DNA from 3 places in the Paenibacillus hexagrammi genome. Region 3 is predicted to be linked to each of the others. Evidence: riboswitches for the same ligand, from Rfam matches in the RefSeq annotation. Region 3 holds a riboswitch; each other region holds the start of a gene.
What was found. Region 3 has a riboswitch for cobalamin ahead of L0M14_RS23750 (S-layer homology domain-containing protein). Riboswitches for the same ligand answer to the same signal wherever they lie in the genome.

Region 1: it holds a riboswitch for cobalamin, as region 3 does, so the genes downstream of both, cobJ (precorrin-3B C(17)-methyltransferase) here and L0M14_RS23750 (S-layer homology domain-containing protein) in region 3, are expected to answer to the same signal.
Region 2: it holds a riboswitch for cobalamin, as region 3 does, so the genes downstream of both, nrdI (class Ib ribonucleoside-diphosphate reductase assembly flavoprotein NrdI) here and L0M14_RS23750 (S-layer homology domain-containing protein) in region 3, are expected to answer to the same signal.

Annotation. Positions count from the first base shown of each region.
Region 1 is NZ_CP090978.1:3,356,245-3,366,442, reverse strand. Features, by position in the region: partial or broken gene L0M14_RS15270 (sporulation initiation factor Spo0A C-terminal domain-containing protein) at 590-709, shown strand; gene L0M14_RS15265 (hypothetical protein) at 894-1,283, shown strand; gene L0M14_RS15260 (zinc ribbon domain-containing protein) at 1,425-1,667, opposite strand; gene L0M14_RS15255 (YjcZ family sporulation protein) at 2,151-2,252, opposite strand; gene L0M14_RS15250 (YjcZ family sporulation protein) at 2,303-2,404, opposite strand; gene L0M14_RS15245 (YjcZ family sporulation protein) at 2,454-2,555, opposite strand; gene L0M14_RS15240 (CBO0543 family protein) at 2,775-3,299, shown strand; gene L0M14_RS15235 (hypothetical protein) at 3,380-3,802, shown strand; gene L0M14_RS15230 (guanylate kinase) at 3,865-4,446, opposite strand; gene L0M14_RS15225 (DUF1361 domain-containing protein) at 4,783-5,253, shown strand; gene L0M14_RS15220 (hypothetical protein) at 5,281-5,511, shown strand; cobalamin riboswitch at 5,552-5,758, shown strand; gene cobJ (precorrin-3B C(17)-methyltransferase) at 5,932-7,662, shown strand; gene L0M14_RS15210 (sirohydrochlorin chelatase) at 7,706-8,827, shown strand; gene cobK (precorrin-6A reductase) at 8,824-9,600, shown strand; gene L0M14_RS15200 (precorrin-8X methylmutase) at 9,604-10,198, shown strand, end outside.
Region 2 is NZ_CP090978.1:1,115,821-1,126,018, forward strand. Features, by position in the region: gene aroF (3-deoxy-7-phosphoheptulonate synthase) at 1-1,027, shown strand, start outside; gene glnA (type I glutamate--ammonia ligase) at 1,265-2,689, shown strand; gene L0M14_RS05060 (NADPH-dependent FMN reductase) at 2,821-3,372, shown strand; gene L0M14_RS05065 (mismatch-specific DNA-glycosylase) at 3,509-4,030, shown strand; partial or broken gene L0M14_RS05070 (NUDIX hydrolase) at 4,027-4,646, shown strand; gene thpR (RNA 2',3'-cyclic phosphodiesterase) at 4,958-5,548, opposite strand; gene serC (3-phosphoserine/phosphohydroxythreonine transaminase) at 5,688-6,776, shown strand; cobalamin riboswitch at 7,169-7,382, shown strand; gene nrdI (class Ib ribonucleoside-diphosphate reductase assembly flavoprotein NrdI) at 7,514-7,873, shown strand; partial or broken gene nrdE (class 1b ribonucleoside-diphosphate reductase subunit alpha) at 7,860-9,945, shown strand; gene nrdF (class 1b ribonucleoside-diphosphate reductase subunit beta) at 9,968-10,198, shown strand, end outside.
Region 3 is NZ_CP090978.1:5,198,101-5,208,298, forward strand. Features, by position in the region: gene L0M14_RS23750 (S-layer homology domain-containing protein) at 1-4,167, opposite strand, end outside; cobalamin riboswitch at 4,322-4,511, opposite strand; gene L0M14_RS23755 (cache domain-containing sensor histidine kinase) at 4,777-6,633, opposite strand; gene L0M14_RS23760 (response regulator transcription factor) at 6,560-7,315, opposite strand; gene L0M14_RS23765 (ABC transporter substrate-binding protein) at 7,540-8,910, shown strand; gene L0M14_RS23770 (carbohydrate ABC transporter permease) at 8,999-9,880, shown strand; gene L0M14_RS23775 (carbohydrate ABC transporter permease) at 9,881-10,198, shown strand, end outside.

The sequences.
Region 1 (10,198 bases), 1.8 Mb from region 3:
AAGAAGTTCTACGGAACCACTGAACGGGCCGTGATGAACCAGGTTTGGACTGCGTTAATCGCGTTTTGCTTACTGGTGTTGGTGAAATTAGAAACACAGTCGAAGCATAGTTTGCTACAAATCTACCGGTGGCTCAGGACCTTACTTTGGGAACCAGTTCAAACCTGGATCGATCAGATAGATCGACAACCGGAAAGAAGGTCCGCAAGTGGGTGAAAGTCGAAATAAAGCTGGATGTTGGTGCTAAAACGAAGCAATTACCATAAAATTACCAAATGGATAAAGGCTACCTTCTGACAGGACTTCGACCTTTTGGTCTATGAGCCGAGAATTTTATTCAGAATAATGTGACAATTGGCTTGTGGTTTTTTTATGCAACACTAGTGATTAAAAGTAAATTTAATTTATTTGTGAAGAGATTAGTTGGGTTGACAGAAAACAACAGTTAGCCTATTTTTAAATCAAGGCAATTTTGCCCATTAAATTTAGCAGTAGAAGCCAATAAATATTTGGATTGTGTTGATAAAAATATAAAATAGATATTTTGACAGATGATGTTCCCAAAACCCTTAATGAGTAAGGCTTCATTATAGACAGCATCAGCTTTATTTTTGGGTACACGATTAGTATATCGAAATCGAAGCCATCCAACTCGGAATTCATCGCGATGGTGGCGGATAAGCTTCGGATCGAGCACAAGGTTTCTTGAGAGGGTAAGGAGCTTTGAGAGTGATTTGTAAAGTTTTAGAAATTTAAACTATAAATACCATTTCTTCCTTGGCTATTCGTGCCATTGAAGAAGTGGTATTTTTATTGTGATCAGAAATGTATTGGTGATATGATTAGTCTATAGGTATCTAGAGGTATTATTTAATATATAGGTGAAACACATAATGATAGAATTATTCATTGGTCTTCTTCTGTTTATATTAATTCTTATTAGTATCAAATATAATATTCGTAAATTTACACAGATCGCTATTGTTCTGATAAATGTATTACTTATTGCAGAATTTGCAGGTTCCTACTTGTTTTACAACAAGCATAATCTGTCCATGTGGGATTATTGGCAGTACAAACATCAAGCACTGGATTACTCAAAGGTACATGACCCTAGTCAAATTTATAAGGTTGCTAATATAGAGAAACAAGGATGTAAATTACTGCAAGGGTGTCTTGTTTTTGTGAACTTGGAGTCTACAACCAGTCAAGATATGATGGATGTTATGTTTCATAATGGGAAAATTATCCAATCCGCACGCCCTATGGATGAAAAAAGATAGAGGATTCACTTCGTGAGACCTAACTGAATATCAAAGTACCGAACTTTGACTCGTAACCTCTTCGATAAGTTTGATCATGGAAGTTACGGAATTTGATATTTCTAATCAATTGTTCAGAAATCAGCGGATTCTTGGCTCAATCTAGCCAAACAAAATATCCATAATCGTACCTAGCTGTCCGCGCGACTTTCCTTCGAGTATGCTGGGGTTGTATACTTCAACAAATCCGCAGCCTTCACACGATACAAACAGGAAGTGGTTGTGCTGAATATCAAACATCTTACTTAGTCCTGTTCCGGTCATAGCAACTTCTTTAGTTCGGCAGTTTGTGCCGCTGCATTTTGTACATCTGAATTTTTCTTTTATCGCATCTTCAATTCGCATTTTGAAATACCTCCAGTTTCTCAAGTATAACTATGTATAACATACGAAATTCACAATGAAAGGATTCAATGAAGAAGATGTTACCACTGGGACTCGCACCATTGCTGCCAATCTGCATTAACGCCGAAATTCTCTTCGAGAGTTAGGATAACCAGGATTAACTGAAGAATGAGAACGATTTTTTTCAAAGTAACAGCTCCTTTGCTATGAATTACTTACTAATATAGACTGAGTTTATGGTGTAAAAGTTTCTCGAATTGGGGTTATATGTAAAATGAAAGCTGCTGCTCAGGTTCATACAAGAGCGAAAGCTACTGCTAGGTCGGCTCAAGGCAGAGTATTTCCTTTCTACGGTTCTCTTGAACGGTCTACTGGTTCATATCCAAATTATAGACAAAGGGCCGCTTGCAATTATGCAAAGCAGCCCTTGAATTTGTAACCTTATTTCATTTCTTTTTGTCTATTGCCAAGGAAAGTCAATGCTTACCAAGCGAAAGCACTAGTAATAATGACCAGGAGAATAAACAGAACGAGAATTGCTGCGGAAGACGTGTAACCAACACCTGCACCTGCTAAGTTAGACATTCAAATCATCCTTTCGTTTTATGAATTATATAGTCAAGGGAAGTCAATGCTTACCAAGCGAAAGCACTAGTGATAATGACCAGGAGAATGAACAGCACGAGAATCGCTGCGGAAGACGTGTAGCCAACACCTGCACCTGCTAAGTTAGACATTCGAATCATCCTTTCGTGAATAGGTTATATGGTTAAGGGAAGGAATTGCTTACCAAGCAAAAGCGCTTGTGATAATGACCAATAGAATGAAGAGCACGAGAATCGCCGCGGAAGAAGTATACCCTACACCTGCACCAGTTACGTTAGACATTCAAATCATCCTTTCGTTGATGGGTTGTTGTTACATGGTTAGTATATGGGAAGATAGCCTGAGTGTATGGGCGAATTGAGGGATTGTGCGAATGCCCTTATGGATACAAAATAGGCGAATAGCCCTAGGAGCTCATACATACAGAAGGTTCCAGCATATACACATGAAACTTTGAACGAATGGAGATTATAGGAATACAACGTTTTGGGTGGGATCGAATTGCACTTTGCATTAGCACTTCTAGTAGCTATTATTGTTTGGCGGAAAGGTGTTTGGAGAGAATGGAGTAAATATCACACGACCATGATGTTTTTTGCAGTGGGTAATGTGACATATAATTTCCTTACGGCTAATTATTTTCTTTGGAAGATGAAGCCGGACTTTTTTCCCAATCATAGCATTACGGAGATGATCTATTCGTTCATTACGTTTCCTAGTACTGCACTGCTTTTCCTAAGTGCTTATCCAGAGTCCGATACATTCAAAGCCGTTATTCATCATGTAAAATGGATCCTTATTTATGTGCTCATTGAGTGGTTTTTTACAACGAATGACCGGATGATCTATCAGCATGGCTGGAACTTGTGGTGGTCGGCTGCCTTCGATGTGACGATGTTTCCGATCTTGCGGCTGCACCACAAGCGCCCGATATTGACATATGGAATATCCGTTGTATTATGCGTGTTCTGGATATGGATGTTTGATGTGCCTGTGAATGTACCGATTGAACAAAGGCACGGGTGACGGCAAAACTGGAATGTACTGGTATCCCATGTTATGATGGGGAAGCAGCGGCAAGTCTCAAGGAGAGGTATGAGCAAGACATGGAAGAGAAAACGGAGAAAACGTTTCATCTGTTAGGTATTATTGCAGGTGTGATCGTTGATAATTTGGGGACATTTATGTCTTCGGGGTTAATGGGCAGCATATATTTGTCTCTTCATGAAGGGGATAAAGAAGAGTTAATACAAGTGTATAATCACATCGGCTGGCTGATCTTGTTTATGGTTGTTGGCATGCTGTGGTCATTCTTCGGTGGCTATGTGGCAGCAAGGGTAGCCAGGCGGGCAGAGCTTATCAATGCAGCTTGTATTGGTGTAATTGGGGCTGGAATTGAATTTGATTCTTTTATTTCAAACCCTGGCATAGCTACCTGGTATCAGGTAATTGGGCTTTTGATCGTTATTCCTGTGTCCTTGCTTGGCGGAAAGATGGCTCTACGAAAAAAACAGCGTTCTACAACATGAAAACGTAAAAAGAGACTCGACCTACATCGAATAGGTGAGTCTCTTCCTATGTAACGGGATAACTAATTGGCCGGTGTTGGCATATAGCTGAGCATGGTTGTCCGTACGGATTCGGAGGTTTGCTGGAGGTCTATGTTTTCAAAGACATGCTCGCATTGCTTTCGGTAGGACACTTCTTCAATATAATGTTTCAAATAGTTGTCGACTACGTCTGCAGGTGTTTGGCGTGCGAGTAGGCGTTCCATAATCGTTTGTTTGTTTACATAGATGAAAATACGAATAGCCCGGTCTCCAAATTCGTACTTAAACCGGTTGGCTGCGTAGCGATTGACAATGACGTAGATGGACTCATGCTCTCTAAGAGCTTGCTCCAGATCTGCTCGTTTGATGCCATAGAAATTGCCGTCAATTTCAACTGTTTGAAAGAATTCGCCCGCAATATCCGCATCGATAAACGCTTTCCTCGATATAAATTTGTAATCCGTTCCCTCGATTTCTTTAGGTCTTGGTGTTCGAGTTGTGTAAGAGACAACCGATGAAAATCCGAGCTCCTCGGCAATGCGGCGGGCAATAGTTTTGCGTCCTGAACCGCTGGTGCCGGTAATCACAAAGATCAGTCCTTGCGCACGTTGTTCGCTCATCATGATTCCCCCTCCAATCGAAAGTTGAAAGCGTCATCCTTACACTTTTATTATAGTATGAAAATTCCGAAAATTAAAGAAGGAATACGTCTTTCTATGCTTCTCATGTATAATAAAATGTTGAAAGGAGAGGCTTCCCCTGAATTTAAGATCATTCATACAATTGAATCAATCGCTACTGCGAATTGTGCTTGCGTTGTTCATTGCGTCTTCCGGCAGTGTCCTACTCTTGCTATTAAGGATCATATGGTCGCACAGCACGCTCTACCATTGGCTGATTCTGCCTAATCTCATTTTGGCTTGGATCCCGCTTGTGGCAGCTTTAGTCGTACGATATGCATGGCAAAAAAAGCGGACTTCCGCTTCGGCATTTTATTTGGACTGGCATTCTGGCTGCTATTTTATCCCAACTCCCCTTATATCATTACTGACATCGTTCACTTGACGTACTTAAAAACCTCAATTCCGATCCAATATGATATATTGCTTAACGCGCTGACGGCATTTACCGCTCTGTTAACAGGATTATTATCATTGTACATTGTTCACGAGATGTTCATGGAGAAATTTCGCTCACGTACCGCGTGGCTGTTTGTCGGCGTTTTGCAGTTTTTGTGCAGTATAGGGGTTTTTCTGGGACGTTTTTTGCGTTGGAATAGTTGGGATATTGTGAGCGATCCTGTAGAGATTGTACAAGACTCATTGGATACGATAGAGTCAAGCAGTTCGCTTATTTTTATCTGTGCCATGATGCTCGTCATGTGCTGTTCCTATCTGATGGTATATACCATGCTGCGATATAGAAGATAGCGACTTTTCTGGGAAGGAGGGCAGAATATGCCTAGCTATGCAAATCACAGTTTGGAAGCTACGCAATTCCTTCAGCAAAAGACAGGAAGCACGCAGTTGGATTGCTATACGTACATAGATCCTGAAAACACCGAAAAAAGCTTTTTCGTCGTAAAAACGTCGAATAAGGTGATTCATGTTTCTTTCTCCGAAATTGAATATAATCCATTAGATTATAGGAGCTTGCTAGAGGGCTTATACCAAGTAATCTATGAATAATGCGTAGACAAGCGATAGTATTGATGATAGGATATTTCTAATTGCATATTTGGAATCAGGTGCCAAATGAACCTTTCATTTGGTTAAAAGGGAAGTCCGGTGAAAATCCGGCACGGACCCGCCACTGTAACGATGGCCGAATTATTTCGGCATCTTTTCGCACGAAAGTCACTGGAGCGTTTGCTCCGGGAAGACGCGAAGAGACGGTAATCGAAGTCAGGAGACCTGCCTGGTTTATCAACACTGCAAACCCTACGAGGAATTAGGGAGTGTTAGAGAGCGGTTGCTCCTTTTTTCTTCTTTTTTGGCGCGCTAACCAAGCACTTCTAACATGATTCTGTGTTGGAAGTGCTTTTTTTCATGCTTACATATCGTGAAACTGGGTTTTAGACGGGCAATTTTGTGAGAGGGGATGAAGATATGAAAGGGAAGTTGCTGATTATCGGCTTCGGTCCGGGAAGCTTTGAACATATGACCAGGCGGGCACGCGAAGCGATTCAAGAGAGTGAGGTCGTTATTGGCTACAACACATATGTGGACTTGATCTCAGGCCTGCTCACAGAACAACAAATCGTTCGAACAGGCATGACGGAGGAGGTCAGCAGAGCGCAAGAGGCAGTCCGGCAGGCTAATTCAGGCAAGAAGGTAGCAGTCATATCAAGCGGTGACGCAGGTGTATATGGAATGGCTGGACTCGTCTATGAGGTGCTGATGGAGCAGGGCTGGACACGGTCTGCAGGGGTTGAAGTGGAGGTCATCCCGGGTATTTCCGCTCTACATTCTGCAGGCTCGCTGCTTGGGGCGCCAATCATGCATGATGCTTGCACAATTAGCCTCAGTGATCACCTTACACCTTGGGAATTCATTGCCAAAAGAGTTGAGGCGGCGGGGCAGGCCGATTTTGTTATCGCTTTGTACAATCCGCGCAGCGGAAGAAGGACGAGGCAGATCGTGGAGACTCAGAGAATCCTCCTTCAATATCGTTCACCGGATACGCCCGTAGGTATTGTCAAGAGTGCGTATCGGGATCGGGAGCATGTCATCGTCACGACGCTATCTGAAATGTTGAACTACGAAATTGGCATGTTGACCACCATCATCATCGGCAATTCAAGCACTAAAAATTACGACGGGCTCATGATTACGCCAAGAGGCTATCAGCGCAAATATACGCTTGGAGCAGAGATTCAGCCTCTGAAGCCTCATCAAAGACTTCAAGCGGAGGCAGAGCCTTGGGCGCTTGCACAAGAAGAGGCGTCACAGGTAATCGGAGAATCAAGGAATACAAAGCCGTTAGTTCCGGCGCTGGGGTTCGATGAAACTTTGCAGGTAAGGCCAAATCTACATGAACTGGCTGTGGAGGCGCTCCAACTCGTTTCCCGAGGAAAAGGAGAAGAATCGTGTGCTGCACCAGTGCAGCTACCAGCACAACTACAGGCACAAACACTAATATCAGCTGAACTACGAGCACAAACGCAAGTACAATCGGCGGTGACAGCGACGAAATCAATCTTTGAATTCGCGGTTAGCCCTGGAATTGCCAATAAAAAGCTAAGCAGTACACAGTTAGTAGCTTTGGGACAAATCCTTGGGGATCGCGGAGATATGGAATACACGCCGCATCATCAGTTGATCGTAAGAATTCAAACGGAGAATCCGGTAGAAATAACAGAGGAGCTTGAAGCGCTGGGACTTCTGCTCTCTCCTATTGGAGACCTAGCGCAAATCAAAGCTTGTGATTTTTGTAATCTGGAAAAAAGTGAATCCATTCCTTATGCAGAGGCCATTCATAAGCGAGTCGGCAATCTCGAGGTTCCCAAAGAATTAAAGATAGGTTTTAACGGATGCGGGATGGCATGCTACGGTGCTGTACAACAGGATATCGGTATCGTGTACAGGAAAGAAAAGTTTGATTTGTTTCTTGGGGGCAAAACGGTGGGACGAAACGCGCATCCTGCCCAGCCTGTAGCTGAAGGAATCGAGCCAGGAGAGATTGTCGAGCTTGTAGCGCGAATCGTTGAACGATACAAGACAGAAGGACATCCGAATGAAAGATTCCATAAATTTTATAAGAGGGTGAAGGAGATCGAAGGGTACCGACATCAGGAAGCGCAAGGCTTTGTCATCGAAAATGCGGCCTGCGGGGATTAATGCTTGGATCATTTGCAATAGAAGTTCAGGAGGAGAACGAGATATGAATGCAGTTTTATTTGTTGGTCATGGCAGCAGGGATGAAGAAGGTAATGAAGAGGTCAGGCAATTTGTAGCTGATATTTCTGCAAGAATGAATGGTTTTTTAGTGGAAACGTGTTTCTTGGAGTTCGTTCTGCCTACGATTTCACAAGGAATTGAACGATGTATATCGCAAGGAGCATCACGTGTGATCGTGATACCGATTATATTATTTGCTGCCGGACACGCCAAAATCCATATTCCTGCAGCGATCGACGAAGCGAAGCTGAAATATCCGCAAGTTCAGTTCACCTACGGGAGACCAATCGGTGTTCACGATCAAATTCTTGACATCTTAACCTCACGGATTCTTGACTCTGGGATCCAAGTGGAGCAGGAGCAAGAGGACACGGCTCTCCTCGTCGTAGGACGCGGAAGCAGCGATCCAGACGCAAACAGTGATTTGTTCAAAATTTCTCGGCTTTTGTGGGAACGCCTTAAGGTCAAATGGGTGGAGACCGCCTTTATCGGGGTAACGGCTCCGCTGATTGATGAAGGTGTTGAACGATGTATCCGACTTGGAGCAAAGAAGGTTGTGATTCTCCCGTACTTCTTGTTCACGGGTGTGTTGATTCAAAGGATGGAAAGTTTGGTTGAGGGGTACGGCGAGAAGTATGTAAACCATGAGTTTGTGCTTGCTCCCTATTTCGGCTTCCATCCGATTCTGAAGGAAATTCTCATAAGCCGGGCGCTAGAGGCCGTCCAGGATGAGGTGAAAATGAACTGCGATATGTGTCAGTACCGTTTGGAAGCGATGAAGCATATCGACCATGATCATCATCATGATCACCATGGGCTTCATGATGAGCACCATCATGACCATGGACATGTTCACCATCATCATCATCGTGAGCACAACCATGAACACCACCAAGAGCATCACCAAGAGCACGATGAACACCACCATCAACACCAAGAGGAGAATCTTGGCCTTGAACATAATCATCATCACCGTCATGCGGATGTGCACGAGCGTGATCACGTCCAAGATCATCACCATGAGGAACACAGCGAACAACACGAACACGACCATACACAGCTGCAAGACAGCATCCCCGTTCAAATTGGGGGTACAAAGATATGATTCTTGTCCTAGCCGGAACAAGCGATGCGAGAGAGCTCGCACTCCAAATTCGAGCTGAAGGCCATGCAATTCTGACGACGGTGGTTACTGACAGTGCAGCTAAAAGCATGGAGATGGAAGGACTTCCTGTCCTGACCGGCAGATTGACAGCGGAACAGATGCAGGAGCTCATTCGTGATAAATGCATCCGTGCCGTGGTCGACGCTACACATCCGTTTGCGGAGGAGGCTTCCAAGAATGCGATAGCGGCATCGCAGGAAGCTAAGGTTCCTTACGTTCGCTTTGAGCGCCAAAGTCTAACTTACGAACAGAGTGGTCTCATTACGATCGTCGATGATTACCAAGCAGCGGCGGAAGAAGCTGCGCAAAGAAGAGGCAATATTATGCTCACGACGGGCAGCAAAACCCTAGGCATTTTTGCGAAGCGCTTGTTAGGGCTGCCTGATACAACATTAATTGCCCGTATGCTTCCGCGCAAGGACAATATGGAAAAATGCGAAGAGCTGGGATTGGAGCAGAGGAACATTGTCGCGATGCAAGGTCCTTTTTCCAAAGAGCTGAATCAAGCGCTATACGCCCACTATAACGTTACACTGATGATCACCAAAGAAAGCGGAAAAGTAGGCGCGGTGGATGAGAAGCTGGAAGCAGCGCTGGAGATGGGCATTGAGAGCATTGTGATCGGCCGTCCGGGGCTGGAATATGGGACCCAGTACGCAGACTTTGACGGTGTGCTGCAGCATATCGGACAGCTTATTTTTAAGGAGGCATAGACCATGGAATTTCATACGGACTTTAAACCGCTAACCGTTCAGCCGCAGGAAATCGAGGAGAAGAGCTTCGAAATGATTACGGAAGAGCTTGGTGAGCACAGCTTCACAGAGGAACAATATCCGGTCGTTCAGCGCGTAATTCATGCTTCGGCGGATTTTGAACTGGGAAGAAGCATGCGGTTCCATCCCAGAGCAATTGAAGCTGGCGTTGAAGCAATTCGTTCTGGGAAAATTCTGGTTGCCGACGTGCAAATGGTGCAGGTGGGCATTAGCAAGCCCCGCATCGAGCAGTACGGCGGCGAGGTCAAAGTATACATATCCGATCAAGATGTCATCGAGGAAGCCAAAAGGCTCAACACGACACGTGCGATTATTTCCATTCGCAAAGCGATCCAAGAGGCGGAAGGCGGTGTTTTTGCCATTGGCAATGCGCCGACGGCGCTACTGGAGCTGATCCGCCTGATCAAAGAAGGCGTTGCGAAGCCCGGACTCGTCATCGGCGTGCCGGTCGGCTTCGTCTCGGCAGCGGAGTCGAAGGAGGAGCTGGCGAAGCTCGATATTCCGTTCATCACGAATATCGGCCGCAAGGGCGGCAGTC
Region 2 (10,198 bases), 2.5 Mb from region 3:
GAATAAAACTTCCGACGAGAGAATTCAGGAGATTGTTCAATTTATTGAAAAGCAAGGTGTTACAGCGCATGTGTCCAAAGGGGAGGACCGCACCGTTATCGGAATTATTGGTCAAGCCGATCCTAAACTTGCCGAGCAGCTTCGTCAAATGTCAGGCGTTGAGCAGGTTGTGAAGATCTCAAAGTCTTACAAGCTGGCTAGCCGTGATTTTCATCCTGCGGATACGGTAATCAAGATTAAAGACGTAGAAATCGGCGGCGAACAGCTTGTTATTATGGGCGGACCTTGCGCGGTAGAATCCCCAGAGCAAATTGATGAGATTGCGCGCTTAGTAAAAGCGGCAGGCGGTCAAGTCCTTCGTGGTGGAGCATTTAAGCCAAGAACAGGTCCGTACAGCTTCCAAGGCGTTGGTGTTGAGGGCTTGATCATGATGGCGGAAGCGGGCAAAAAGCACGGACTTCTTACCATTACAGAAGTAATGACTCCTGAATACGTGGATGTATGTGCCGAGTATGCTGACATTCTGCAGGTGGGAACACGCAATATGCAAAACTTTGATTTGCTGCGCAAGCTGGGTACCATTCAAACACCGGTACTTTTAAAGCGCGGATTCAGCGCCACCTACGATGAATTATTAAATGCAGCGGAATACATTTTGGCCGGAGGAAATCCGAACGTTATGCTGTGCGAACGCGGTATTCGTACTTTTGAAACGTATACTCGCAATACCTTGGACTTGTCAGCAATTCCAGTGCTTAAACAGCTCAGCCATCTTCCTGTAATCTCGGATCCAAGCCATGGTACTGGCCGCCGTGAGTTAGTTGAGCCTATGACGAAAGCGTCGGTTGCAGCAGGTGCAGACGGACTTATTATCGAAATGCACACGGATCCTGATAATTCCATGACAGGAGACGGTGTTCAGTCCTTGTTCCCTGATCAGTTTGCAAAATTGCTAGTCGACCTTGAGAAACTTGCTCCTCTAGTTGGCAAACGCTTTGATACGAAAAAAGAGCCAATCCTGGCGTAATGTTCCCCCTGGAAGGGGCTGAAATTCTTCGAAAAACGGAGAGTTTCAGCCTCTTGCTTTGCTTTTTCACAAATCTGTGAACAGTGTAAGAATAGCTAACACATCGATAAAAAATACCTTACATAAGTATTGACGGTTCGAAGTTAAAAGCTATATAATATGTGCAAGATCACAAGAAAAAGTTGAACAATCATCATGCAAAGTACGTTGAATGTACGGAAATAGGAGGGTTTTTTAATGTCAGTTCAAAACGTGTTGAGTCTTATTAAGGAAAAAAACATTCAGTGGGTAGATTTCCGTTTCGTAGGTCTTTCCGGTAAACAGCAGCACATTTCTCTGCCTGCTTCCGAAGTGGACGAAGAAACTTTCGTGAACGGAGTTGCTTTTGACGGTTCTTCCATTCCGGGTTTCCGTGGTATTGAGCAATCCGACATGGTAATGATGCCAGATACCGAAACTGCGTATGTAGATCCTTTCACAGCTCACCCAACTTTGGTTATTATGAGCAACATTCACACTCCTGAAGGCGAGCGTTATGACCGCGACCCGCGCAGCATCGCTCAAAAAGCAGAAGAATATCTGCAAACAACAGGTGTTGGTACAACTGCATTCTTTGCTCCTGAATCCGAATTCTTCATCTTTGATGATGTTCGTTACGAATCCAGCATGAACAAATCATATTTCGAAGTTGATTCTGAAGAAGCAGCTTGGAACACTAGCCGCAAAGAAGAAGGCGGAAATCTGGGATATAAAATTCCTGTTAAAGGCGGTTACGTTCCAGTAGCTCCTACAGATTCCCAACAAGATATCCGTTCCGAAATGTGTAACCTTTTGGCTGATGCTGGTCTTCGCATTGAGCGTCACCACCACGAAGTTGCAACTGCAGGACAAGCAGAAATCAACTTCCGTTTTGATACATTGACTAAAACAGCAGACAACCTGCTTAAATACAAATACATCGTGTCCAACACAGCTAGACAATACGGTAAAGTAGCTACATTCATGCCAAAACCATTGTTCGGCGATAACGGTAGCGGTATGCACGTTCATATGTCCATCTTCAACGAAGGAGAGCCTTTGTTCTATGAAAAAGGAGCATATGCGAACCTGAGTGAATTGGCAATTAACTACATCGGCGGTATCCTGTACCACGCTCCAGCTTTGATCGCTTTGACTAACCCTAGTACAAACTCCTTCAAACGTCTGGTTCCTGGTTACGAAGCGCCTGTTAACTTGGTATTCTCCAAAGGTAACCGTTCCGCGGCTGTTCGTATTCCGATCGCTGCTGTTACACCTAAAGGCTGCCGTATCGAGTTCCGTACTCCGGATAGCACAGCTAACCCTTACTTGGCGTTCGCAGCTATGCTGATGGCTGGTCTTGACGGTATCAAAAAGAAAATCGATCCTCGTGCTCTTGGATACGGTCCTTTCGACAAAAATATCTATGAAATGTCCGATGCAGAAAAAGCAGAAATCCGCAGCGTACCTGGTACATTGGATGAGGCTTTGGATGCTCTTGCAGCTGATTCCGACTTCTTGCTTGAAGGCGGCGTATTTACTCAAGACTTTATCGATAACTATATCGATCTTAAGCGCGGCGAAGCAAAACAAGTTTCTATCCGCATTCATCCGCACGAGTACTCCTTGTACTTCGATTGCTAATCATAAGTGCTTATTTGATTGCTCTCATAACAGCTGGTTCTTTGGCATACATTTGCCAGAGAATCAGCTTTTTCAATTAGTATTAGGTATTATCTATTTTTAAGAAAAAACGCGATAAAGAGGAGATTTTAATGAAAATTGTCATTGTAGCGGGAAGCAACCGGAAAGAAGCCAGCAGCACGAGGCTAGCCGAATATATCAAGCTGATCATGGAAAGCAAGGGAATCCAGGTTTCTTTTATTGATTTATACAAAACTGCCCTGCCGTTTTACTCACCTGATGAGATTAATGGCGAGCACGAGGGATTGTCTGTTATGAAAAAAGCGATGCAGCAGGCTGATGGAATCGTTCTTTCTTCTCCTGAATATCACGGCAGTATGACAGGTGTGTTAAAGAATGCTCTCGATCACGTAGGCCAAGATCAAATTGGCGGCAAAGCGGTGTTGTCTGTAAGCTCGGCTGGAGGGGCTGTGGGTGTCAGCACCTTGCAGCATATGCAGGCTACAGTGAGGAATTTGCATGGTATTAACTGTCCGGAGTGGATTTCAATTGGCGGCGAACAACGAATCAGCTTTATGGGGCCGTTAGATGAAGGTGCTATGAATCCAAACCTCAAGCTTCGCATTCATAAAGCGATTGACACGTTCCTGCAATTAGCGACAGTGCTTGGAAAACGGGAATAGTTCATAGATGGATATCGCGTATGGTTCGCTATCTGCATTTCTAGATCTAGCTATGGCCATGGGCTACAAATTGAAATTAGCGTAAATACTATACCTTTGAACGCTTTTAAAAGGAGTAGGTTGAATTCAGATGGAATTGGGGCCAATTTCCGACCATATCCGACATCATCTGCGAATCCTGTTTGTTGGGTATAATCCAAGCATTCGCTCAGGTGAAACCGGACATCACTATGCCAATCCAACGAATCGGTTCTATCGAATTCTGCATGCCGCAGGTTTGACCGATAGGCTTTACTCGGCAGCGGAGGATCAAGATTTGCTGGATATCGGCTACGGTTTCACGAATATTGTCGCAAGACCTACATTGACTGCTGCTGAGATCAAACCGGAAGAGTATAAGAAGGGCAGAGAGACTCTTCGTGAAAAAATAAAAACGTTCCAGCCTCGAATTGTTTGTTTTGTCGGTAAGGGAGTCTATGAACAATATAGCGGTCGAAAAGGAATCGTCTGGGGCGCTCAATCGAACCCCGTCGTTCGGTCTAGCATTGAATATGTATGTCCGTCCTCCAGCGGACTCGTTCGAATGAAGTTGGATGAGATGGTGTCGATTTTTAGCGGTATGCGGGCATTCATGGAGAAAGAGGAGGAATGCACATGAACATTCCTTGGCTGGAATGGGCCAAACAAATTCAAGCGATATCCCAAGCTGGTCTGGAATACGGTGAGAACGGGTACGATTTGGAGCGTTATGAGATGCTTCGCAGCATCAGTGTGGAGATGATGAGCTATTTCACGGACACACCGGTGGATAAGGTAAAGGAGCTCTTTGCAAGTGACAGCGGTTATGCGACGCCGAAGGTTGATGTGAGAGCGGTCGTATTTCAGGAGGACAAGATTCTTCTTGTCCGGGAGAAAGCCGACGGCGCATGGTCGTTGCCGGGGGCTGGGCGGATATCGGCTACACACCCTCCGAGGTCGCCGTGAAGGAGACGAAGGAGGAAGCCGGCTACGACGTCAAGCCGGTTAGGCTGCTGGCGCTTCTGGATAAGAAGTGCCATCCGCATCCGCCCTCGCCGAACCACGTCTACAAGATATTTATCTTGTGCGAGCTGGAAGGCGGGGAAGCTTTAACGGATGCCCTAGAGACGACGGGCGTCGGTTTTTTTGCCGAGAACGAGCTGCCGCCGCTCTCGACCGAGCGAAACACCGTCAGCCAATTGCAGACGATGTTTCAGCTAGGACGCGGACCGGCACAGCAGGTGCTGCTGGATTAAGGAATTTGAATGCACCGACGAGCGGTCAGGACTTAGTGGCAGGTTGAAGGTTGTATTTTAATTTAATTAGGAAGATCAGAGAAAGAAAAATTCACTGCTTATTCGAGCAGATTTGCCATGAAAGTATTGCAGTGGCGTACTCCGAATGATTGGCACATTTTCACAAAATCTATACACGGGAATCTGGTTGCCAAGGACTAGATATCAGTCTCTATGTATGGAATCTACATATGGGAATCTACATACCCAGAGACTACAATAAGATCCTGAGTGAGCGTGCTGCTTGCCGCTGTGCAGCAAGCAGCAATTATTTATCCGCCGAGCGGGAATTCGCCGATCGGCTCGTACGACGGCTGCCGGCCCAAGTGGCTGCGGTAGAGGACGATGTCCTCTACCCGCCACGCGGGCCAGACCGCCGCAGGCGCCGCCTGCGCAAGCGCGGCGCGGCGAAATGCCCCCGCCGCTGTGCGGTAGCGGCGGGCCAGCGTGATGTGCGGCCGGTAGCCCCGGGCTTCGGCCGCGAAGCCGTGGCGGGCGCAGGCGCCCGTCACCTCGCGCTGCAGCCTGTGCAGCGCATCGAGGTCGCCGGCGACGCCCGCCCACAGCACCGACGGCGCCGCCGGAGGGCCGAACACGCCGAGACCCTCGGCGTGCAGTGTGAGCGGCGGCTGCGCCGCGGCCAGCTGGCGCAGGTCCTGCGCCAGCGCATCAGTAGCCTCGGCGGAGGTGTCGCCGAGGAAGAAGAGCGTAACGTGGACGTCCTCAGGGTGCGTCCACTTCTGGAAGGGCAGCGCTGTATGGGCGCTGCTTCGCCATGCCTCCAGAGCTGCCTTGACGGGCTCTGGAGGGCGAATGCCGACGAATAGTCGGAAGTCGGCTGATTGTGCTGTCGTATTTTGCATTGATATCCTCCTGATGAAATGGAATTTGCGAACACAGCGGATGCTCTTCAGCTTAGCATTTCCATCTAAGGTTTTACTTGATGCGTGAAGCGAATCTTGCTATCATAGCCATAATACAAAAGCAAAGGTGTGGTTATTCATGGGAAATCGGGCCTACAATTTTAATGCGGGGCCGGCGGCTCTTCCACTCGAAGTGCTGCAGAAAGCACAGGAAGAGCTTGTCGAATTCAAGGGAATTGGCATGTCGATTATGGAAATTTCGCATCGCAGCGCCGAATACGAGCAAGTACATAATGAAACACAGCAGCTGTTGAAGGAGCTGTTCGGCATCCCGGACGGGTATCAAGTTCAATTCCTGCAAGGCGGCGCAAGCACGCAATTCGCGATGATCCCGATGAATTTCTTAAAGTCCGGTAAGGTGGGCAGCTATGTTCTGACAGGAGCATGGGCGGAGAAGGCGATTCAAGAAGCAGGCTTGTTTGGAGAGGTTGCGATCGCGGCCAGCTCCAAAGAACAGAAGTTCATGAAAATTCCTGATTTGAGCGAAATCCAGATTCACCCAGATTCGGCCTATCTTCATGTAACATCCAATGAGACCATTGAAGGCGCGCAATTCCAAAGCTATCCGGAGACAGGAAATGTGCCGCTGATTGCTGATATGTCCAGTGATATCCTTAGCCGTCCGGTAGATGTATCCAAGTTCGGCATGATCTATGCCGGTGCGCAGAAGAACCTGGGTCCATCCGGGGTGACAGTTGTCATCATCAAAGAGGACATGCTTCAAGATCTGCCGAAGACGATTCCGACGATGCTGCGTTACGAAATTCATGGTAAGAACAATTCCTTGTACAATACACCTCCGGTTTATTCGATCTACATGGTCAACCTTGTTCTGAAGTGGATCAAGGAGCAAGGCGGTCTAACTGCAGTTGAAGCAAAGAACCGTGAGAAAACAGGCTTGATTTACAGCGCAATCGATCAAAGCGGCGGCTTCTACCGCGGTCCAGTCGATGCAGGAAGCCGTTCCATGATGAATGTGACGTTCCGCCTGCAGGATGAAGAGCTTGAGAAGAAGTTCATCAAGGAGACGCAGCAAGAAGGCTTTGTCGGACTGAAAGGTCACCGCAGCGTTGGCGGTCTGAGAGCTTCTACGTATAATGCCGTGCCATACGAATCCTGCAAAGCACTGGCTGATTTCATGGTAGACTTCCAAAAGCGTAATAGCTAATTTTGTCGTAGCTTGTAAACGGCACTTAAAAGACTACCCTCGTTCGTACGATCGAACGAGGGTAGTCTTTTCTCTATATCTAGTATGTCAATCCGTAGATTTCCAAAAGATTTGTGACACTCCTTATCCCCACTTTATCCCCAATTCCTCCAGGGAATATCCCCATATATGGGGTGAGAATTTACTGTCCTTCAAACCGGATGAAGCCAGATACAGCAAGGATTCGCTTGAAATATTCATTTGTCAATCCCTAAATATGGAAGGCATTATCCACATATTATGTACTGAATAGTAGGTGGGTTATACCCAACATGACACTATTTTATAGGAAATCTAAGTCGATTTTCTCATTGACAAGCACAATATATTGATATAAATTTGAATCTATCAACTATATATCGTAATGAACAGGTGCTTCTAGTTTCATAGAAACGCAGCAGCTTAATAGGGAAGTCCGGTGCAAATCCGGCGCGGTCCCGCCACTGTTAGGCAGAGCTTACGTCTCACAAGCCACTGGTTTGCTTAGGTTTCTTGGACTGCAAATCGGGAAGGCGGACGCTAGCCATGACGCCAAGTCAGGAGACCTGCCTGTTCGTTGACACACCCCTACGGTTGATAGGAAGGTGTCCTGACTCCCACTAGATGTAGTAGTATGTACTCGTCCATATAGTGGCGTATTCGGTCCTTCAAGCATGCCGAATGCGCCATTTTCATGTGCCAAAAGGAGACAAGTTTCGATGCTGATTGCTTACGATTCGAAGACAGGTAATGTTCGCAGGTTTATCAAAAAAGTAAATTTGCCGGCCGTTCAGATAGATGAAGCGTTGAGGATGGACGAGCCGTTTGTGCTTGTAACCTACACAACGGGCTTTGGTCAAATCCCGGAGAAGGTCTCTGGCTTCTTGGAACGGAATCATGCCAGACTTCAAGGCGTAGCAGCAAGCGGCAATAAGAATTGGGGAGACGGTTTCGCCAAGAGCGCCGACCGTATTGCAGAGAAATACGGAGTTCCGGTGCTGAGTAAATTCGAATTGTCCGGAACACGTCAAGATGTACAGCGATTTGTTCAGGGGGTGCAAGCAATTGCGGCATATTGAGTTAAACAACGAGCTGTTGCAGCGTGGTGCCGATGGCTTCTTTCAATTGGAGAAGGATAAAGAAGCAGTTCGCGTATTTATGGAAGAAGTAAATCACAACAGCATGAGCTTTCCCGACACGGCAAGCAAGGTTCGTTACATGATCGAACAAAACTATTACGAGGATGTGTACGAGAAATATTCGGCATCCGAGGTTGAAGATATATACAAGATCACGCACGACTATCAGTTTGAATTCTCTTCTTATATGGCGGCTTCCAAATTCTATACGGATTATGCATTACGAAGCGATGACAAGACGCAATATCTGGAGCACTATGCGGACCGTGTGGCGATTGTAGCGCTTCATTTGGGGCGGGGTGATGTACATACAGCCAAAGATCTGGCCAAATCCATGATGGAGCAGAGGCTGCAGCCTGCAACGCCTACCTTCCTCAATGCCGGCAAGAGCCGCAGAGGCGAAATGGTATCCTGCTTCCTGCTGGAGATGGATGACTCCCTTAACTCGATTAATTATGTGCTCGGAACCTGTATGCAGCTTTCCAAAATTGGCGGCGGAGTTGCCGTTAACTTATCCAAGCTGCGCGGTCGCGGAGAGTCGATTAAAGGCGTTGAGCGTGCGGCTAAAGGCATTATGCCTGTCATGAAGCTGATGGAGGATGCATTCTCCTATGCGGACCAAATGGGTCAACGTAAAGGCTCAGGAGCTGCCTATTACAATATCTTCGGCTGGGACGTCATGGAATTCCTGGACAGCAAAAAGATTAACGCTGACGAGAAGACGCGTTTGAAGACATTGTCAATCGGATTAATTGTTCCTAATCAATTCTACAAGCTTGCTGAAGAGAACCAACCTCTTCACGTGTTTGCTCCTTATACCGTTTATAAAGCATACGGTCAGCATCTGGACGACATGGATCTCGATGAGATGTATGACGTACTACTCGCAGATTCTCGAGTGAAGAAGAAAGTCGTAATGAGCGCTCGTGAGATGCTGGTAAAAATTGCGACAACACAGCTGGAATCCGGCTATCCATATATTATGAACCGAACGAATGCGAACTTGGCTCATCCGCTGAAACAGATCGGCGCCATCAAGATGTCCAATCTGTGCACGGAGATTTTTCAGCTTCAAGAGACTTCTGGAGATCGGTGACTACGGCGCTGACAATATCATTCGTCGTGATATCAGCTGCAATCTGGCATCTCTTAACATTGCGAATGTGATGGACTTGAAAAAGCTACGCGAATCGGTGCACGAGGGCATGACAGCACTAACGGCTGTGAGTGACATGACGACAGTTGCTAACGCCCCTGGTGTTGCCAAGGCGAACCGGGAGCTGCATTCTGTTGGACTAGGTGCGATGAATCTGCACGGTTACTTGTCCAAGAATCGAATCAGCTATGAAAGTGACGAAGCCAAAGACTTCGTGCGCACCTTTTTTATGGCTATGAACTACTACTCCATTGAGAGAAGTATGGAAATCGCCAAGGAAAAGGGCAAAACCTTCGACGGCTTCGAGCTTTCGGAGTACGCGAACGGAAATTATTTTGAACGATATATCCAGACCGATTACCGGCCTGTTACTGATAAAGCGAAATCCTTGTTTGAAGGCATGCAGATCCCAACTCCTGACGACTGGAGCAGGCTGAAGGATGAGGTGCGCGTTCACGGGTTGTACCATGCCTACAGAATGGCTATTGCGCCTACGCAGAGCATTTCATATATTCAAAATGCCACGTCGAGTGTAATGCCGATCGTAGAGCCGATTGAAACGCGCACGTATGCGAATTCGACGACGTATTATCCGATGCCGTTCCTGGCACGGGACAATTTCTTCTTTTACAAATCCGCCTATCAAATGAATCAATTCAAGATACTAGATTTGATTGCAGAGATTCAAACGCATGTGGATCAAGGAATCTCGACGGTTCTGCATGTAAACAGCGACGTTACGACAAGAGAGCTTGCTCGTTACTATGTTTACGCTGCACGCAAAGGACTAAAATCGCTCTATTATACACGAACCAATCAGCTATCCGTTGAAGAATGTATTAGCTGTTCGGTATAACGGGAAGGGGAACAAATCGAACATGAGCAGCATCAAGAGAGCCGTCAACTGGAACAGACCTGACGATGATTTCACCATCACATTCTGGAATCAAAATATTATGCAATTCTGGACGGACGAAGAGATCCCGCTATCCGACGACAAGATGTCCTGGATGACGCTCAGCCCGGCCGAACAAGCGCTGTATATGAAGGTTCTGGGAGGGCTTACGCTGCTCGACACGATGCAGGGCGGCGTTGGTATGCCGAAGATT
Region 3 (10,198 bases):
TACATCGGCAGAAGGAGCTTCACCCAGGATTCTCAGGAGGATCGCAGCGAATTGAATTCGAGTGATTTGTTTTTTAGGTTCAAAGGATGATTTTTCTCCGCCTGTTCCCTCAATTATATGATAGGCAGCGGCCTTCTTCACGGAAGGGAGTGCCCACGCTGCTATATCTGTTTGGTCTGCGAACACTGGAGCTGTTTCCGGCTGAGCTGGCTGGCTCACGTGGCTCGTGGACTTCAGGTAATTCTGGTATGCACCAAGTGCCATCAACGATTGCTCTGTAGCGATAACCTCCGATTGACCGTCCTTCGTATGAGGGAAAGAGCCGTCGCTCAGCTGCAAGCCTAGCAAGTAGGCCAGCATGCTTTTGTCACCGGAATGGAATTGCGGGTTGTTGACAGGATCAATACCGCTGACAGAAAGGCCCCAGATGACCTGCGCAGTGCTTTCGGCATTTTCCACACCCTTCAGTGTGAAACCGCCATCGTCGGCTTGCTGCGCGCTAAGCCATTTCACGGCTTTCTCCATGGCCGTTATTACGGTCGACTGTTCCTTGTAAGGTGTGAGTGCCGCCAACGCTGCTGCGGTCAAATCGGGCTCACCCTTCTCGCCCTTCGCCAGCGGCCAGCTGCCGTCTTGGTTTTGCGCATCAAGGATCCATTGCAGCAGCTTTTCTGGTGTCCATTTCGCTTCTGCCGGGAGGTCATAGGAACCTCCGTGTAATGCAAGCAGCCCATAGATCGGGCCATTGGTGCCCTGAATTTCCATTTGTTCGTTATTGTAGATGCGTTCGATCAGGTTAAAGCCGCCTATCGACTGAGGATTGCCTCCGGCAGCCTGAACGCTTAAAGCTAACCGTTCATAATCCGTCACTTTGCGGAATGTACCGTTCTTTTCCTTCAGCATGGCTATCACACTATCTAGATAGTTCGCGCTTACCGGCACACCTGCTGTATGGAGGGCATACGCCGACCAGTCACTGAGCTCGACTCCGTTCTTCAGCCACTTGGAAGCACGATCGATGGCAGGTCCAACATCTACAGAGGTGCCAGTTGTTGGCTTTTGCTCCAGTTTGGATCTATTAATAACAGCAAATTTCGTAAAATGGTTGACTAACCCTGTGACTGTTCCAGTCTCCGCATCAATGACAGCCGGGATTGGAATCCATTCACCGGTCTCCTCGTTTAGCCAGACTAGCGCCAATTGACTTAAGTCCTCGGCTGCGAGTGGTGTTTTGATCGAGATTTGAACGGGCTTGGCGTAGGTCAGACCTTTGGGGCCGAATTCAAAAATGGGTGAAACGAGCTCTTCGCGTTCTTGTGATGAAAGCTTGTTGACGGTAATGATTTTGCTTTCAGCTAGCGCATTCTCTGGGATTTGCAGCTTCACTTCTGATTTGGCGTCAGTAATTTCAGTTGCCGTCTTCGCTTGTGCTGTCTTTTCCAATGCAACCGCATTGCCTGCCAATTCTTTCTTGAGCGCTTCCGCAGCGGAAGCGGACATTTTCTTATCCGCATTGACAATCACTGCAGGCTTGGAAATTTGTTGAATTGGTTTCTTGTTGTCGTAAGCCAGCTCCAGATTTTTCACTTTATCTGCGACTTCAGAGGTAGATGTTCCTGTTGCTGTAGTCGCTCCACCGCCTACTGGGGAAGGTGCGTTCAAATCATTGCCACCGTCTTTCGTATAACGCCAAGATACGGAGTCGCCGGACTTCAGTAGTACCGAGTCTGCGCCTGTACTCAAGTAGCTGCCGTTAACTGCGTACATCCATCCGCTTAGCGGCCCCTCGTCGAATTCTCTTAAACCGTCTATGCCCTGCACATATGCGGTTGAGCCCGAGCCCGATGATTGAACACGGTTTGCTCCCAACGTGCGAATCAACAAAGAGTATGGTGTGTCGCCGCTCTGTAAGGCAACCGACCTTGTGGAAAGGATGGTTCCCTTATTACTATCACCTGTCACGGAGAGGTAGACGATTGGGCTTCCTCCCGTATTCGTGCCTCCGTCTACTCGGGGCTGAATGGTAATCGGCTGCGACATATGGACAATGATCGGAGTGCTGTTCGCCTTGTACCCTGAGATGTCCATATCATACGATCCAGCAGGCAGACCCGCGAATGTAACTGTGCCCTGGCTGTCCGTTACCGCTGTTAGTCCGCCGACTTTTACTTGGACGCCTTCCGCTGGTGAAGGCGTGTCGAAGCCGGATGTTTTTAGAATATTTACGGTGAAAGATTCGTTCGCTTTCGGCTGCGAAGGGTTTAGTGTTATGGAATTGACCAGGAAAGTGGTCGAGTTCCAGTCAGTATCAAATCCGCTGAAGTAAACGACCGCTCGTTCACCTGGGTGAAGCGTATAGTCTGCCATCCCTACCATAGGAATGGTCCATTTGCCTTGGCTGTAGATCGCGTAGCTCCATGCATCGGCATCGGATTCGATGGATTGCAGATACCCGTTATCTATGTGCTTATGAATCTGATGCTCTACCAGGATGTTTTCGATACTATCCAACAAATTAGGCGAGTTCGCCGCATCCACAGCAAAAGTTTGGGATGAACCCTCAATTTGAATCATAGCTGTGCCCACTTCAAAAGACTTGGAAGCAGCAGCGATCTTAGGTGCAGTCCCTGTCTGATAACCTGACACTACTGCTTGATAGGTTCCACCGGAAAAACCGGCGGGGAATTGAGCGACACCGTAGGTGTCTGTCTGCACGGTTTGCCCGTTTATCTCCACAGAGACGTTCTCAGCCTCTTTGATATTTTCTTGATGGTTTTGATAATCATACACGGATTGATAAACCGTTACTGTAACCGCCTCACCTGCAACGGGCAAGGCAGGGTCTATCGTGATCGACTGAACGAGTGCTGTACTATACCCTGTGTAGTACAAATACACGTCATCGCCAGCACGCAGTTGGTAATCGTGCATGTTGGTGGCACCAACGGTTGCGTAATCCCATGATCCTTGACGCTTAACGTTGTAATACCACCATGTGTTACCGGTTCCACTTATGCCGTTAACGGCATGGAAATAATGACTTCCATCTGCATCAAATGATACGCCCGAAGCCTGCAAAACCTGCACAGCCGCATCAAACGCATTACTCGCCGTCACCGCTCCTTCGGCCAAAATACCTGCCGGACCTGCGACGTGAACCGTCACACTCGCATCCGAAGATGACCCACCGCCGATGACGGGTACAGATACATACGACCCGCTGTTGCCCCCGGTAAACGCATCATAATCCACTAATGCCATTAAAGCCTGACCAGTTGCACCTGTATCCGAAGCACTGCTACTTGTAAGATGGACGAAGCCGCCGTCACTTCTGCGGTAGGTAAACAGATAGCTGAGCGGATTTCCGTTAGCTTTGGTAAAGCTGGCGCTGCGCGCGTCTACACCTGCTGCGGAAAGTCCAATAATCACCTGTGCGGTACTCTCGGAATTTTCCCCGTACTCGGTAAATCCTCCGTTGTCTAATTGCTTCGAAGAGAGCCATTGAACGCCGCCTTCAATCGCTTGCTGGACAACTGGCAAGTCTTTATACACGGAAAGGGCTTTAATTGCCGAAGCCGTGATATCGATGCTGCTATCGCCACCTGACGAGAGCGGGAAGCCGCCGTCGGCGTTCTTTTGCGTGAGCAGCCACGCTGCGATTTTATCCGGTTTCCACTTCGCTGTTAACGGAATATTGTACGCTCCGCTGCTTAAGGCTTGCAGGGCATAAATCGCACCGTTGCTGCCTTGCGCCGTCAGTACATCGCTGTTATAGATGCTCTGAATCAGATTGTACGTCCCGGTTCCCGTTACAACCTGCTCGGGATTACCGCCTGCAGCCTTCACGGCCAGTGCTATCCTTGCGTAATCGGTGACGTTGTTGTATTGGCCGTTTTTTAGTCCGACCTGACTGCTGACCGAGGATAAATACGATGCCGGTACCGACTTACCTGCTTTCGCTAGCGCATAGGCATCCCAATCGGTAATGTTGTCTCCGTTCGCTGCTAATAGATAGCCAGCTGCATCCTCTATCGCTTGCGGGACGGTTACAGTCCCTTGATCTCCTTGATCCGCATACACCGGCACAGCTCCGCTAAAAGCGGAAATGAGCAAACACCAGATCAGCAGGATCATGCTTACTTTTTGTACGACTTGCTTTCTTTCCATCCGTTGTTTCGTCCTCTCTCCGTGAAATAAAAAAGCACCCCAACATGAAGAAGGGCTGCTGATTACGCTTTACGCATAGATTAGCTGGCCAGATAGATGTACAAAAGGAAGTACACTCATGCAGCCGTTTCCCCCTCTCCTATTCCCGCGTAGGCGATGGTACTGACATTCAACAGATATCCTGACTTGCGGATCGTAGCTAATCTCCCGTCTTCCCATCCTTCTTAAAAAGGATAGTGACATCTTGAAAGCAGCTCCCCGCTTACAGTGGCGCGACCGTGCCGGATTCTCACCGGACTTCCCTGTTTGGTTACCGAATGCGGACTGAAAGGCCTTAGCATACGGTTCACTTTTAATCACTAAAAAGAATACCATGCGCTTGGATTGGCGTCCAAGGTTTTTTCGTGAATTTTTGACAAAAATCGAGAGGATTTTCAAATGACCGAGCACTCAGAAGATTCAACAGGACACTTTCAATGAAATTGATGCACATGCAAAAAGGAGCTAGCCCTGGTTTAGGTGGGCAGCTCTTTGGTTTTGTTATCCTGCGTTACTTCGCTGATTTTACACAGAGTTGCAGAACTAGCACTTTGATCTCGCCTCTAGTAGTTACTGCGGAAAAATCAGCGTAATGGCCGTACCCTTCCCTTCCTTGCTAAGAACGCGCATCCACTTGCCTGCGCCGTAATGCAGCGTTAGCCTTTTGCTTGTATTAAAGAGTCCTACATGCTTGCCTTGCATAGAGTCTGACTCAAACGACGCGCGAATGCGCTTCAGCCGTTCAAGCGGTATTCCCGGTCCATTGTCGATGATGGTAACATGCAAATTTGCACCATTCATGCGGCACTTGACCTTAACAGCCAGTTGGTCTTGTGCAGCAAGACCGATATGAATGCTGTTCTCGACTAGCGGCTGCATGCTGATTTTCACGACACGGCAGTCCTTCATCTCCGCCCTCGTGTCCCAGATCACCTGCAAGCGATCCGAGAATCGGGTCTTCTGCAGCTCGATATAGCCTCTCACATTGGCAAGCTCATCGTGCAGCGTTACCGCATCATCCGTTCCCCGCAGCGCATATTCCAGCAGGTCGCTGAGCTGTTCGATCATGACGCACGCATCATTCGGTGAACGCGTCAGTTGGAAGGCTTTCCAGTAAATCGAGTGCAAAGTGTTGGACATAAAATGAGGGTTCATCTGCGACTGAAGCGCTTTAAGCTCCAAAAGTTCCATCTTTGCCTGCCGCTCGGAGAGCTGGATGCGCAAATATTTTTGCTCCAGGAACGTATCAAGAATATTTTTGACGATTAGCTCGTACACGTCTTGAATCTTGTCCGGCATGGCAGGGACGGTGTCATCATGGCGATCGGCATGCTCCAGCACATGGACGATTTGCGTAACTTGTCGGTAATTTTTCCTAGTGATCCAGAGAGCGTAGATGATACTCAGCAGCAAGGAGAACACGGATAGCGCCAAGGTAATGTACACGATCATCCTCGGAAGGCTGTACAACGCTTTGGTCGGGATGACGGATACGGCTATCCAAGCCAGGCGCGGGGATTGCTTCATTGTAACTAAAGCGCCGCCTAAGGAAGAGCGGATCAAATGCCCTTCTGCTAGCTGCTCAGACTCTGGCAGCGGGATGCTGCCTCCGAAGCTGTCAGAGGTAATCAGCGGATCGCCGCTTGGGTCTGCGATATACGAATAGCTGCCCTGCCAGTCGTTAAACAAATTCAATGATTTGGCGAAATAGGAAGGCAGGACATTCATCACAATCACGCCGCGGGGATGCCCGTCCTCATTAAGTCCCCCGAACGGCTGATACACGGTTAGCACCTGCGTGGTGCCATTAGGGTCAGAGCTGGCCACTAGCTCGCGAGGCTGTGTAACCAGTTCTTCTTCTCCACTGAATACCTTGGACTGGTAAAAGGTGTACCAGCTCGTATCCAGCACCGAATCCATCTGGGCAATGCCGTCACGCGAACTTAAAAACCGCCCTTGCGAATTCTCATAATAAATATAAATGGAATGGATGTAAGATTTGGAATTAGCCGGAACATCAATGACGTTGCGCAAATAAAACAGTGCCTCTACCTCTTCAAAGGAAAACGAAGTCGTATTGAGTATATTTTTCAACCGAAGTTTGATCTTTGGATCCTTGTCAAAGGAAAGACTTAAAGAATCAAGCTCTGCAGGAATGACCTCCGTAAGCTGATTAATTTGATTCAGCCGGTTTTCACTGTTCTGTTCCACAGAGCCGCGGATGTACCAAACTGTAATAAAGATGGACAAGGAGCCTAGTATGGTCAGAGGAATGAGCGACAGCACGATCACTCGTCTCAGGTTGTCTGCGAAAAATTTTCGCGCTAAAGCTGCATCACTCTGCTTGACATATTTAATGCTCGTGCTTGAACTGCCCTGGCGTTTTCCCGTAATACTGCTTAAAAGCGCGTATAAAATTTTTCGCATTCGCATATCCCACCATTTCGCTGACCTCAAGCGCCTTCCAGCGATGCTCCCGCAAAAGCTCAGCCGCTTTTTTCATCCGAATCCCAAGCACATAATCGGAGAACTTTTGACCCGTAAGCTTGCGAAAATAGGAGCTCACATAGCTGGGATTCATGTGTACAAACTGCGCCACATCCTCCAGGGTTACGGTTCGGTATTCGACTTCAATAAAGTGAAGCATGCGCTGTATGACAGGATCGAGGGATTGTTCGTTCACTTCCACCTGCGTGGGGATGTCGGAGTCAGGCTCAGCTGCCCCTCCCTTTTGTTCATCCAATTCCCGCTTGAGCTGCATGAGAACATCGTGCAAATCTTTGAATTTAGCCGGCTTCACCATGTAATGCCGAACGCCGTAGCTGATCGCCTGGCGTGCCAGCTCAAAATCCCGCAGCCCGCTGAGCAGAATTACCTCCACCGGCAGTTTACGTTCATGGATTTCCCTTGCCAGCTCAATCCCGCTCATGACGGGCATTTTGATATCGCAAAGGATCGCATCCAGCTCATGCTGGAGCAAATATTTAAGCGCTTCCATTCCATTTCCAAGCTGAGCCACAATTTCGAATCCGGCCTGCTCCCATGGAAAACAGCTGCAAAGCGTGTCTCGAGTCGTCGTCTCATCATCAACAAACGCTAATTTGTACATGATTCAAGCCTCCTCTCTTCATTATAGCCCCTCGTACATATAAAAAGGAATGACGGTATAAATTGGCTCAATGGAAGCGAATAATCTAAAGATATGATACCTTTTCCAAAGAAATCGAGCAATGAAACCGCCATGTTCCAAAATGAAAGCCCTTTTTATGAAAACGGATTCATGTTACCTTGAGTTTGGGCCCGAAATTCACTACAAGACAGGGGGACGTAACTTTGTTTAACCGAAACCTAACTAGTCTATCCAAAATGTGTGTCGTATTGCTTAGCTCATTAACTATATTATCCGCTTGCAGCTCCGGCTCAGGCGCAGGCTCCGGTCAAGCCTCCACTGCTCCCAGCGCTTCTGCCGATACCGGTTCAGGCGGTGCTTCTACCGACGGTAAGCCCGTATCACTGCGCTTTGCTTGGTGGGGCAACGACTCCAGACATAAGGCAACGCTAGCTGCCATCGACGCTTATACAAAGCAGCATCCGAATGTAAAAATCGAAGCGGAATATATGGGCTTTGATGGTTTTAACAAAAAGCTCGCTACGCAATTCGCCGGCAAAACCGCTCCCGACTTATTTCAGTTCACGTATGAATGGTCCGTGGATATGAGCGACTTCATGCTGGATCTGAATTCCGTCAGCAGCCTCATTGATATGAAGCAAATTCCGGAGTCCGCACTGAAGGATTACGGTGCTTATAAAGGCAAGCAAATCATGGTTCCGTCGGGGATGTTTGCGGCTACTACCATCGTTAATGAAGAGTTTATGCAAAAACATGGAATTCCCGCCGATACCGTGTGGACGTGGGATAAGCTGATCGAGGAAGGTAAAAAGGTCCATGAAGCGGATAAAGATGCTTACCTGCTTACTGCTGATATCGACGTGATTAACAAGCTGATTCTTCAGCCGTATATCATGCAAAAAACAGGCAAGGGCTGGGTGAACGACGATTTCACTCCTGGCTTCGATAAAGCACAGCTAACCGACGGCCTGGCCTACTTATCTAATCTGTATAAAAGCGGCGCTATTGAGCCGTTCGGCGATAGTACAGCATTCGTCGGCAAGATGGAGCAAAATCCAAAATGGGTAAAAGGCGAAATTGGCCTCCTGCTCGACTACGTTCAAGCCATCGACAAGTATAAGCAAGCTATTCAAAATGCCAAAATCGGTGTCAGCGCATTCCCTGAGAATCCGGGCGCCGTCCAATCGGGTAACCCTACTGTTGCAGGCACAGGCTTTGCTATTGCTCAAGACTCACCTAACAAAGAGGAAGCAGCCAAATTTATCAATTATCTGATTAATGACAAAGATGCTGCACTGCTGCTGACCACACAGCGCGGGATTCCGGCATCAAACGTTGCCCGTAAGGCGCTTGAGGAATCCGGTAAGCTGAACCCTAGCATTTCCAAGGGATTAGAGCTTGCTTCCGCCAAGAAAACAACTTCACCGAACGTCATCAGCACGAATGCAGAGCTTGCTCAAGTCGTCAAGGACTCCATCCAAAAGCTGATCTACAACCAGCTCACACCGCAGCAAGCAGCGGATGAAATTTACGAAGGCTTTACTGCCAAACTCCAAGAAATGAAAGCAAAATAAGGGATGCGCGAAGGAGTGCTGTCCATCAGGGCAGCACCCTTCTTAACACTTAGCCCGTATACGGAAAGGAACATCTGACTTGAAAAGCATGCGTATGCGCAACGTCCTCTGGGGCCTGTTATTCGTATCGCCCTGGGTGATCGGGTTTCTTTGGTTTCAGCTTTATCCGCTGCTCTTATCGTTCTATTACTCCTTCACAGACTCTACGGTTGTCAAACCGGGCAAGTTCATTGGATTGGATAATTACGTGAAAATGTTGACGGTCGACAAGGATTTCTTCCCCTCCATCAAGGTCACGATTATATATACGCTGATTGCCGTTCCGGCCAAGCTGGCTTTTGCCCTGTTCATTGCTTTGATCCTGAATATGAAAGGAAAAGCAGTCAATTGGTACCGCACGGTTTATTATTTGCCTTCCATCCTGGGCGGCAGCGTTGCGATCTCCATTCTGTGGCGGTTTCTGTTTATGAAGGAGGGCGTTGTGAATCAAGCCCTGTCCTATCTCCATATTCCGGCTGTTAACTGGCTGGGCAGTCCTCATGTAGCTCTTGGAACAATTAGTTTACTCGTAGTCTGGCAGTTCGGCTCCTCCATGGTCCTGTTCCTCGCAGGTCTCAAGCAAATTCCATCTGAGCTGTACGAAGCTGCGATGGTTGACGGTGCCGGACGGGTGCGTATGCTCTGGACGATTACCATCCCGCTGCTTACGCCGATCATTTTCTTTAATCTAGTCATGCAGGCCATTAATGCCCTTCAGGAGTTTACAGCGGCCTTCGTCGTTACCAACGGCGGACCGGTGAAATCGACCTATTTGTTCGGTCTGAAAATCTATGACGAGGCGTTTTCCAATATGAAGATGGGCTATGCGTCCGCGCTGTCCTGGTTCCTGTTCGCCATGATTCTCATCTTGACCCTTTTCATCTTCCGTTCGGCTAGATCTTGGGTCCATTATGAAGACGGAGGGAAATAAATGCCGAATTCAACAACCACAGCAACATCCGCTGCTCAACCTAGAAGCGCAGCCTCCAGAGCGCAAAGCGCCAAGCTGCGTACTGCCGTGAAACACATCGCCCTCCTGCTTCTTGGCTGGCTGATGATTTATCCGCTGATTTGGCTGTTCTTAAGCTCTTTTAAGACCAACGCCGACTTATTCGGTACGCTCAGCCTCTGGCCCAGCCAGTTTGTATGGGATTCCTACGTGAAGGGATGGGCGGGCACAGGCCAGTACAGCTATACGACGTTTTTCTATAATACTTTCGTGCTGGTGATTCCTACAGTGGTCCTCACT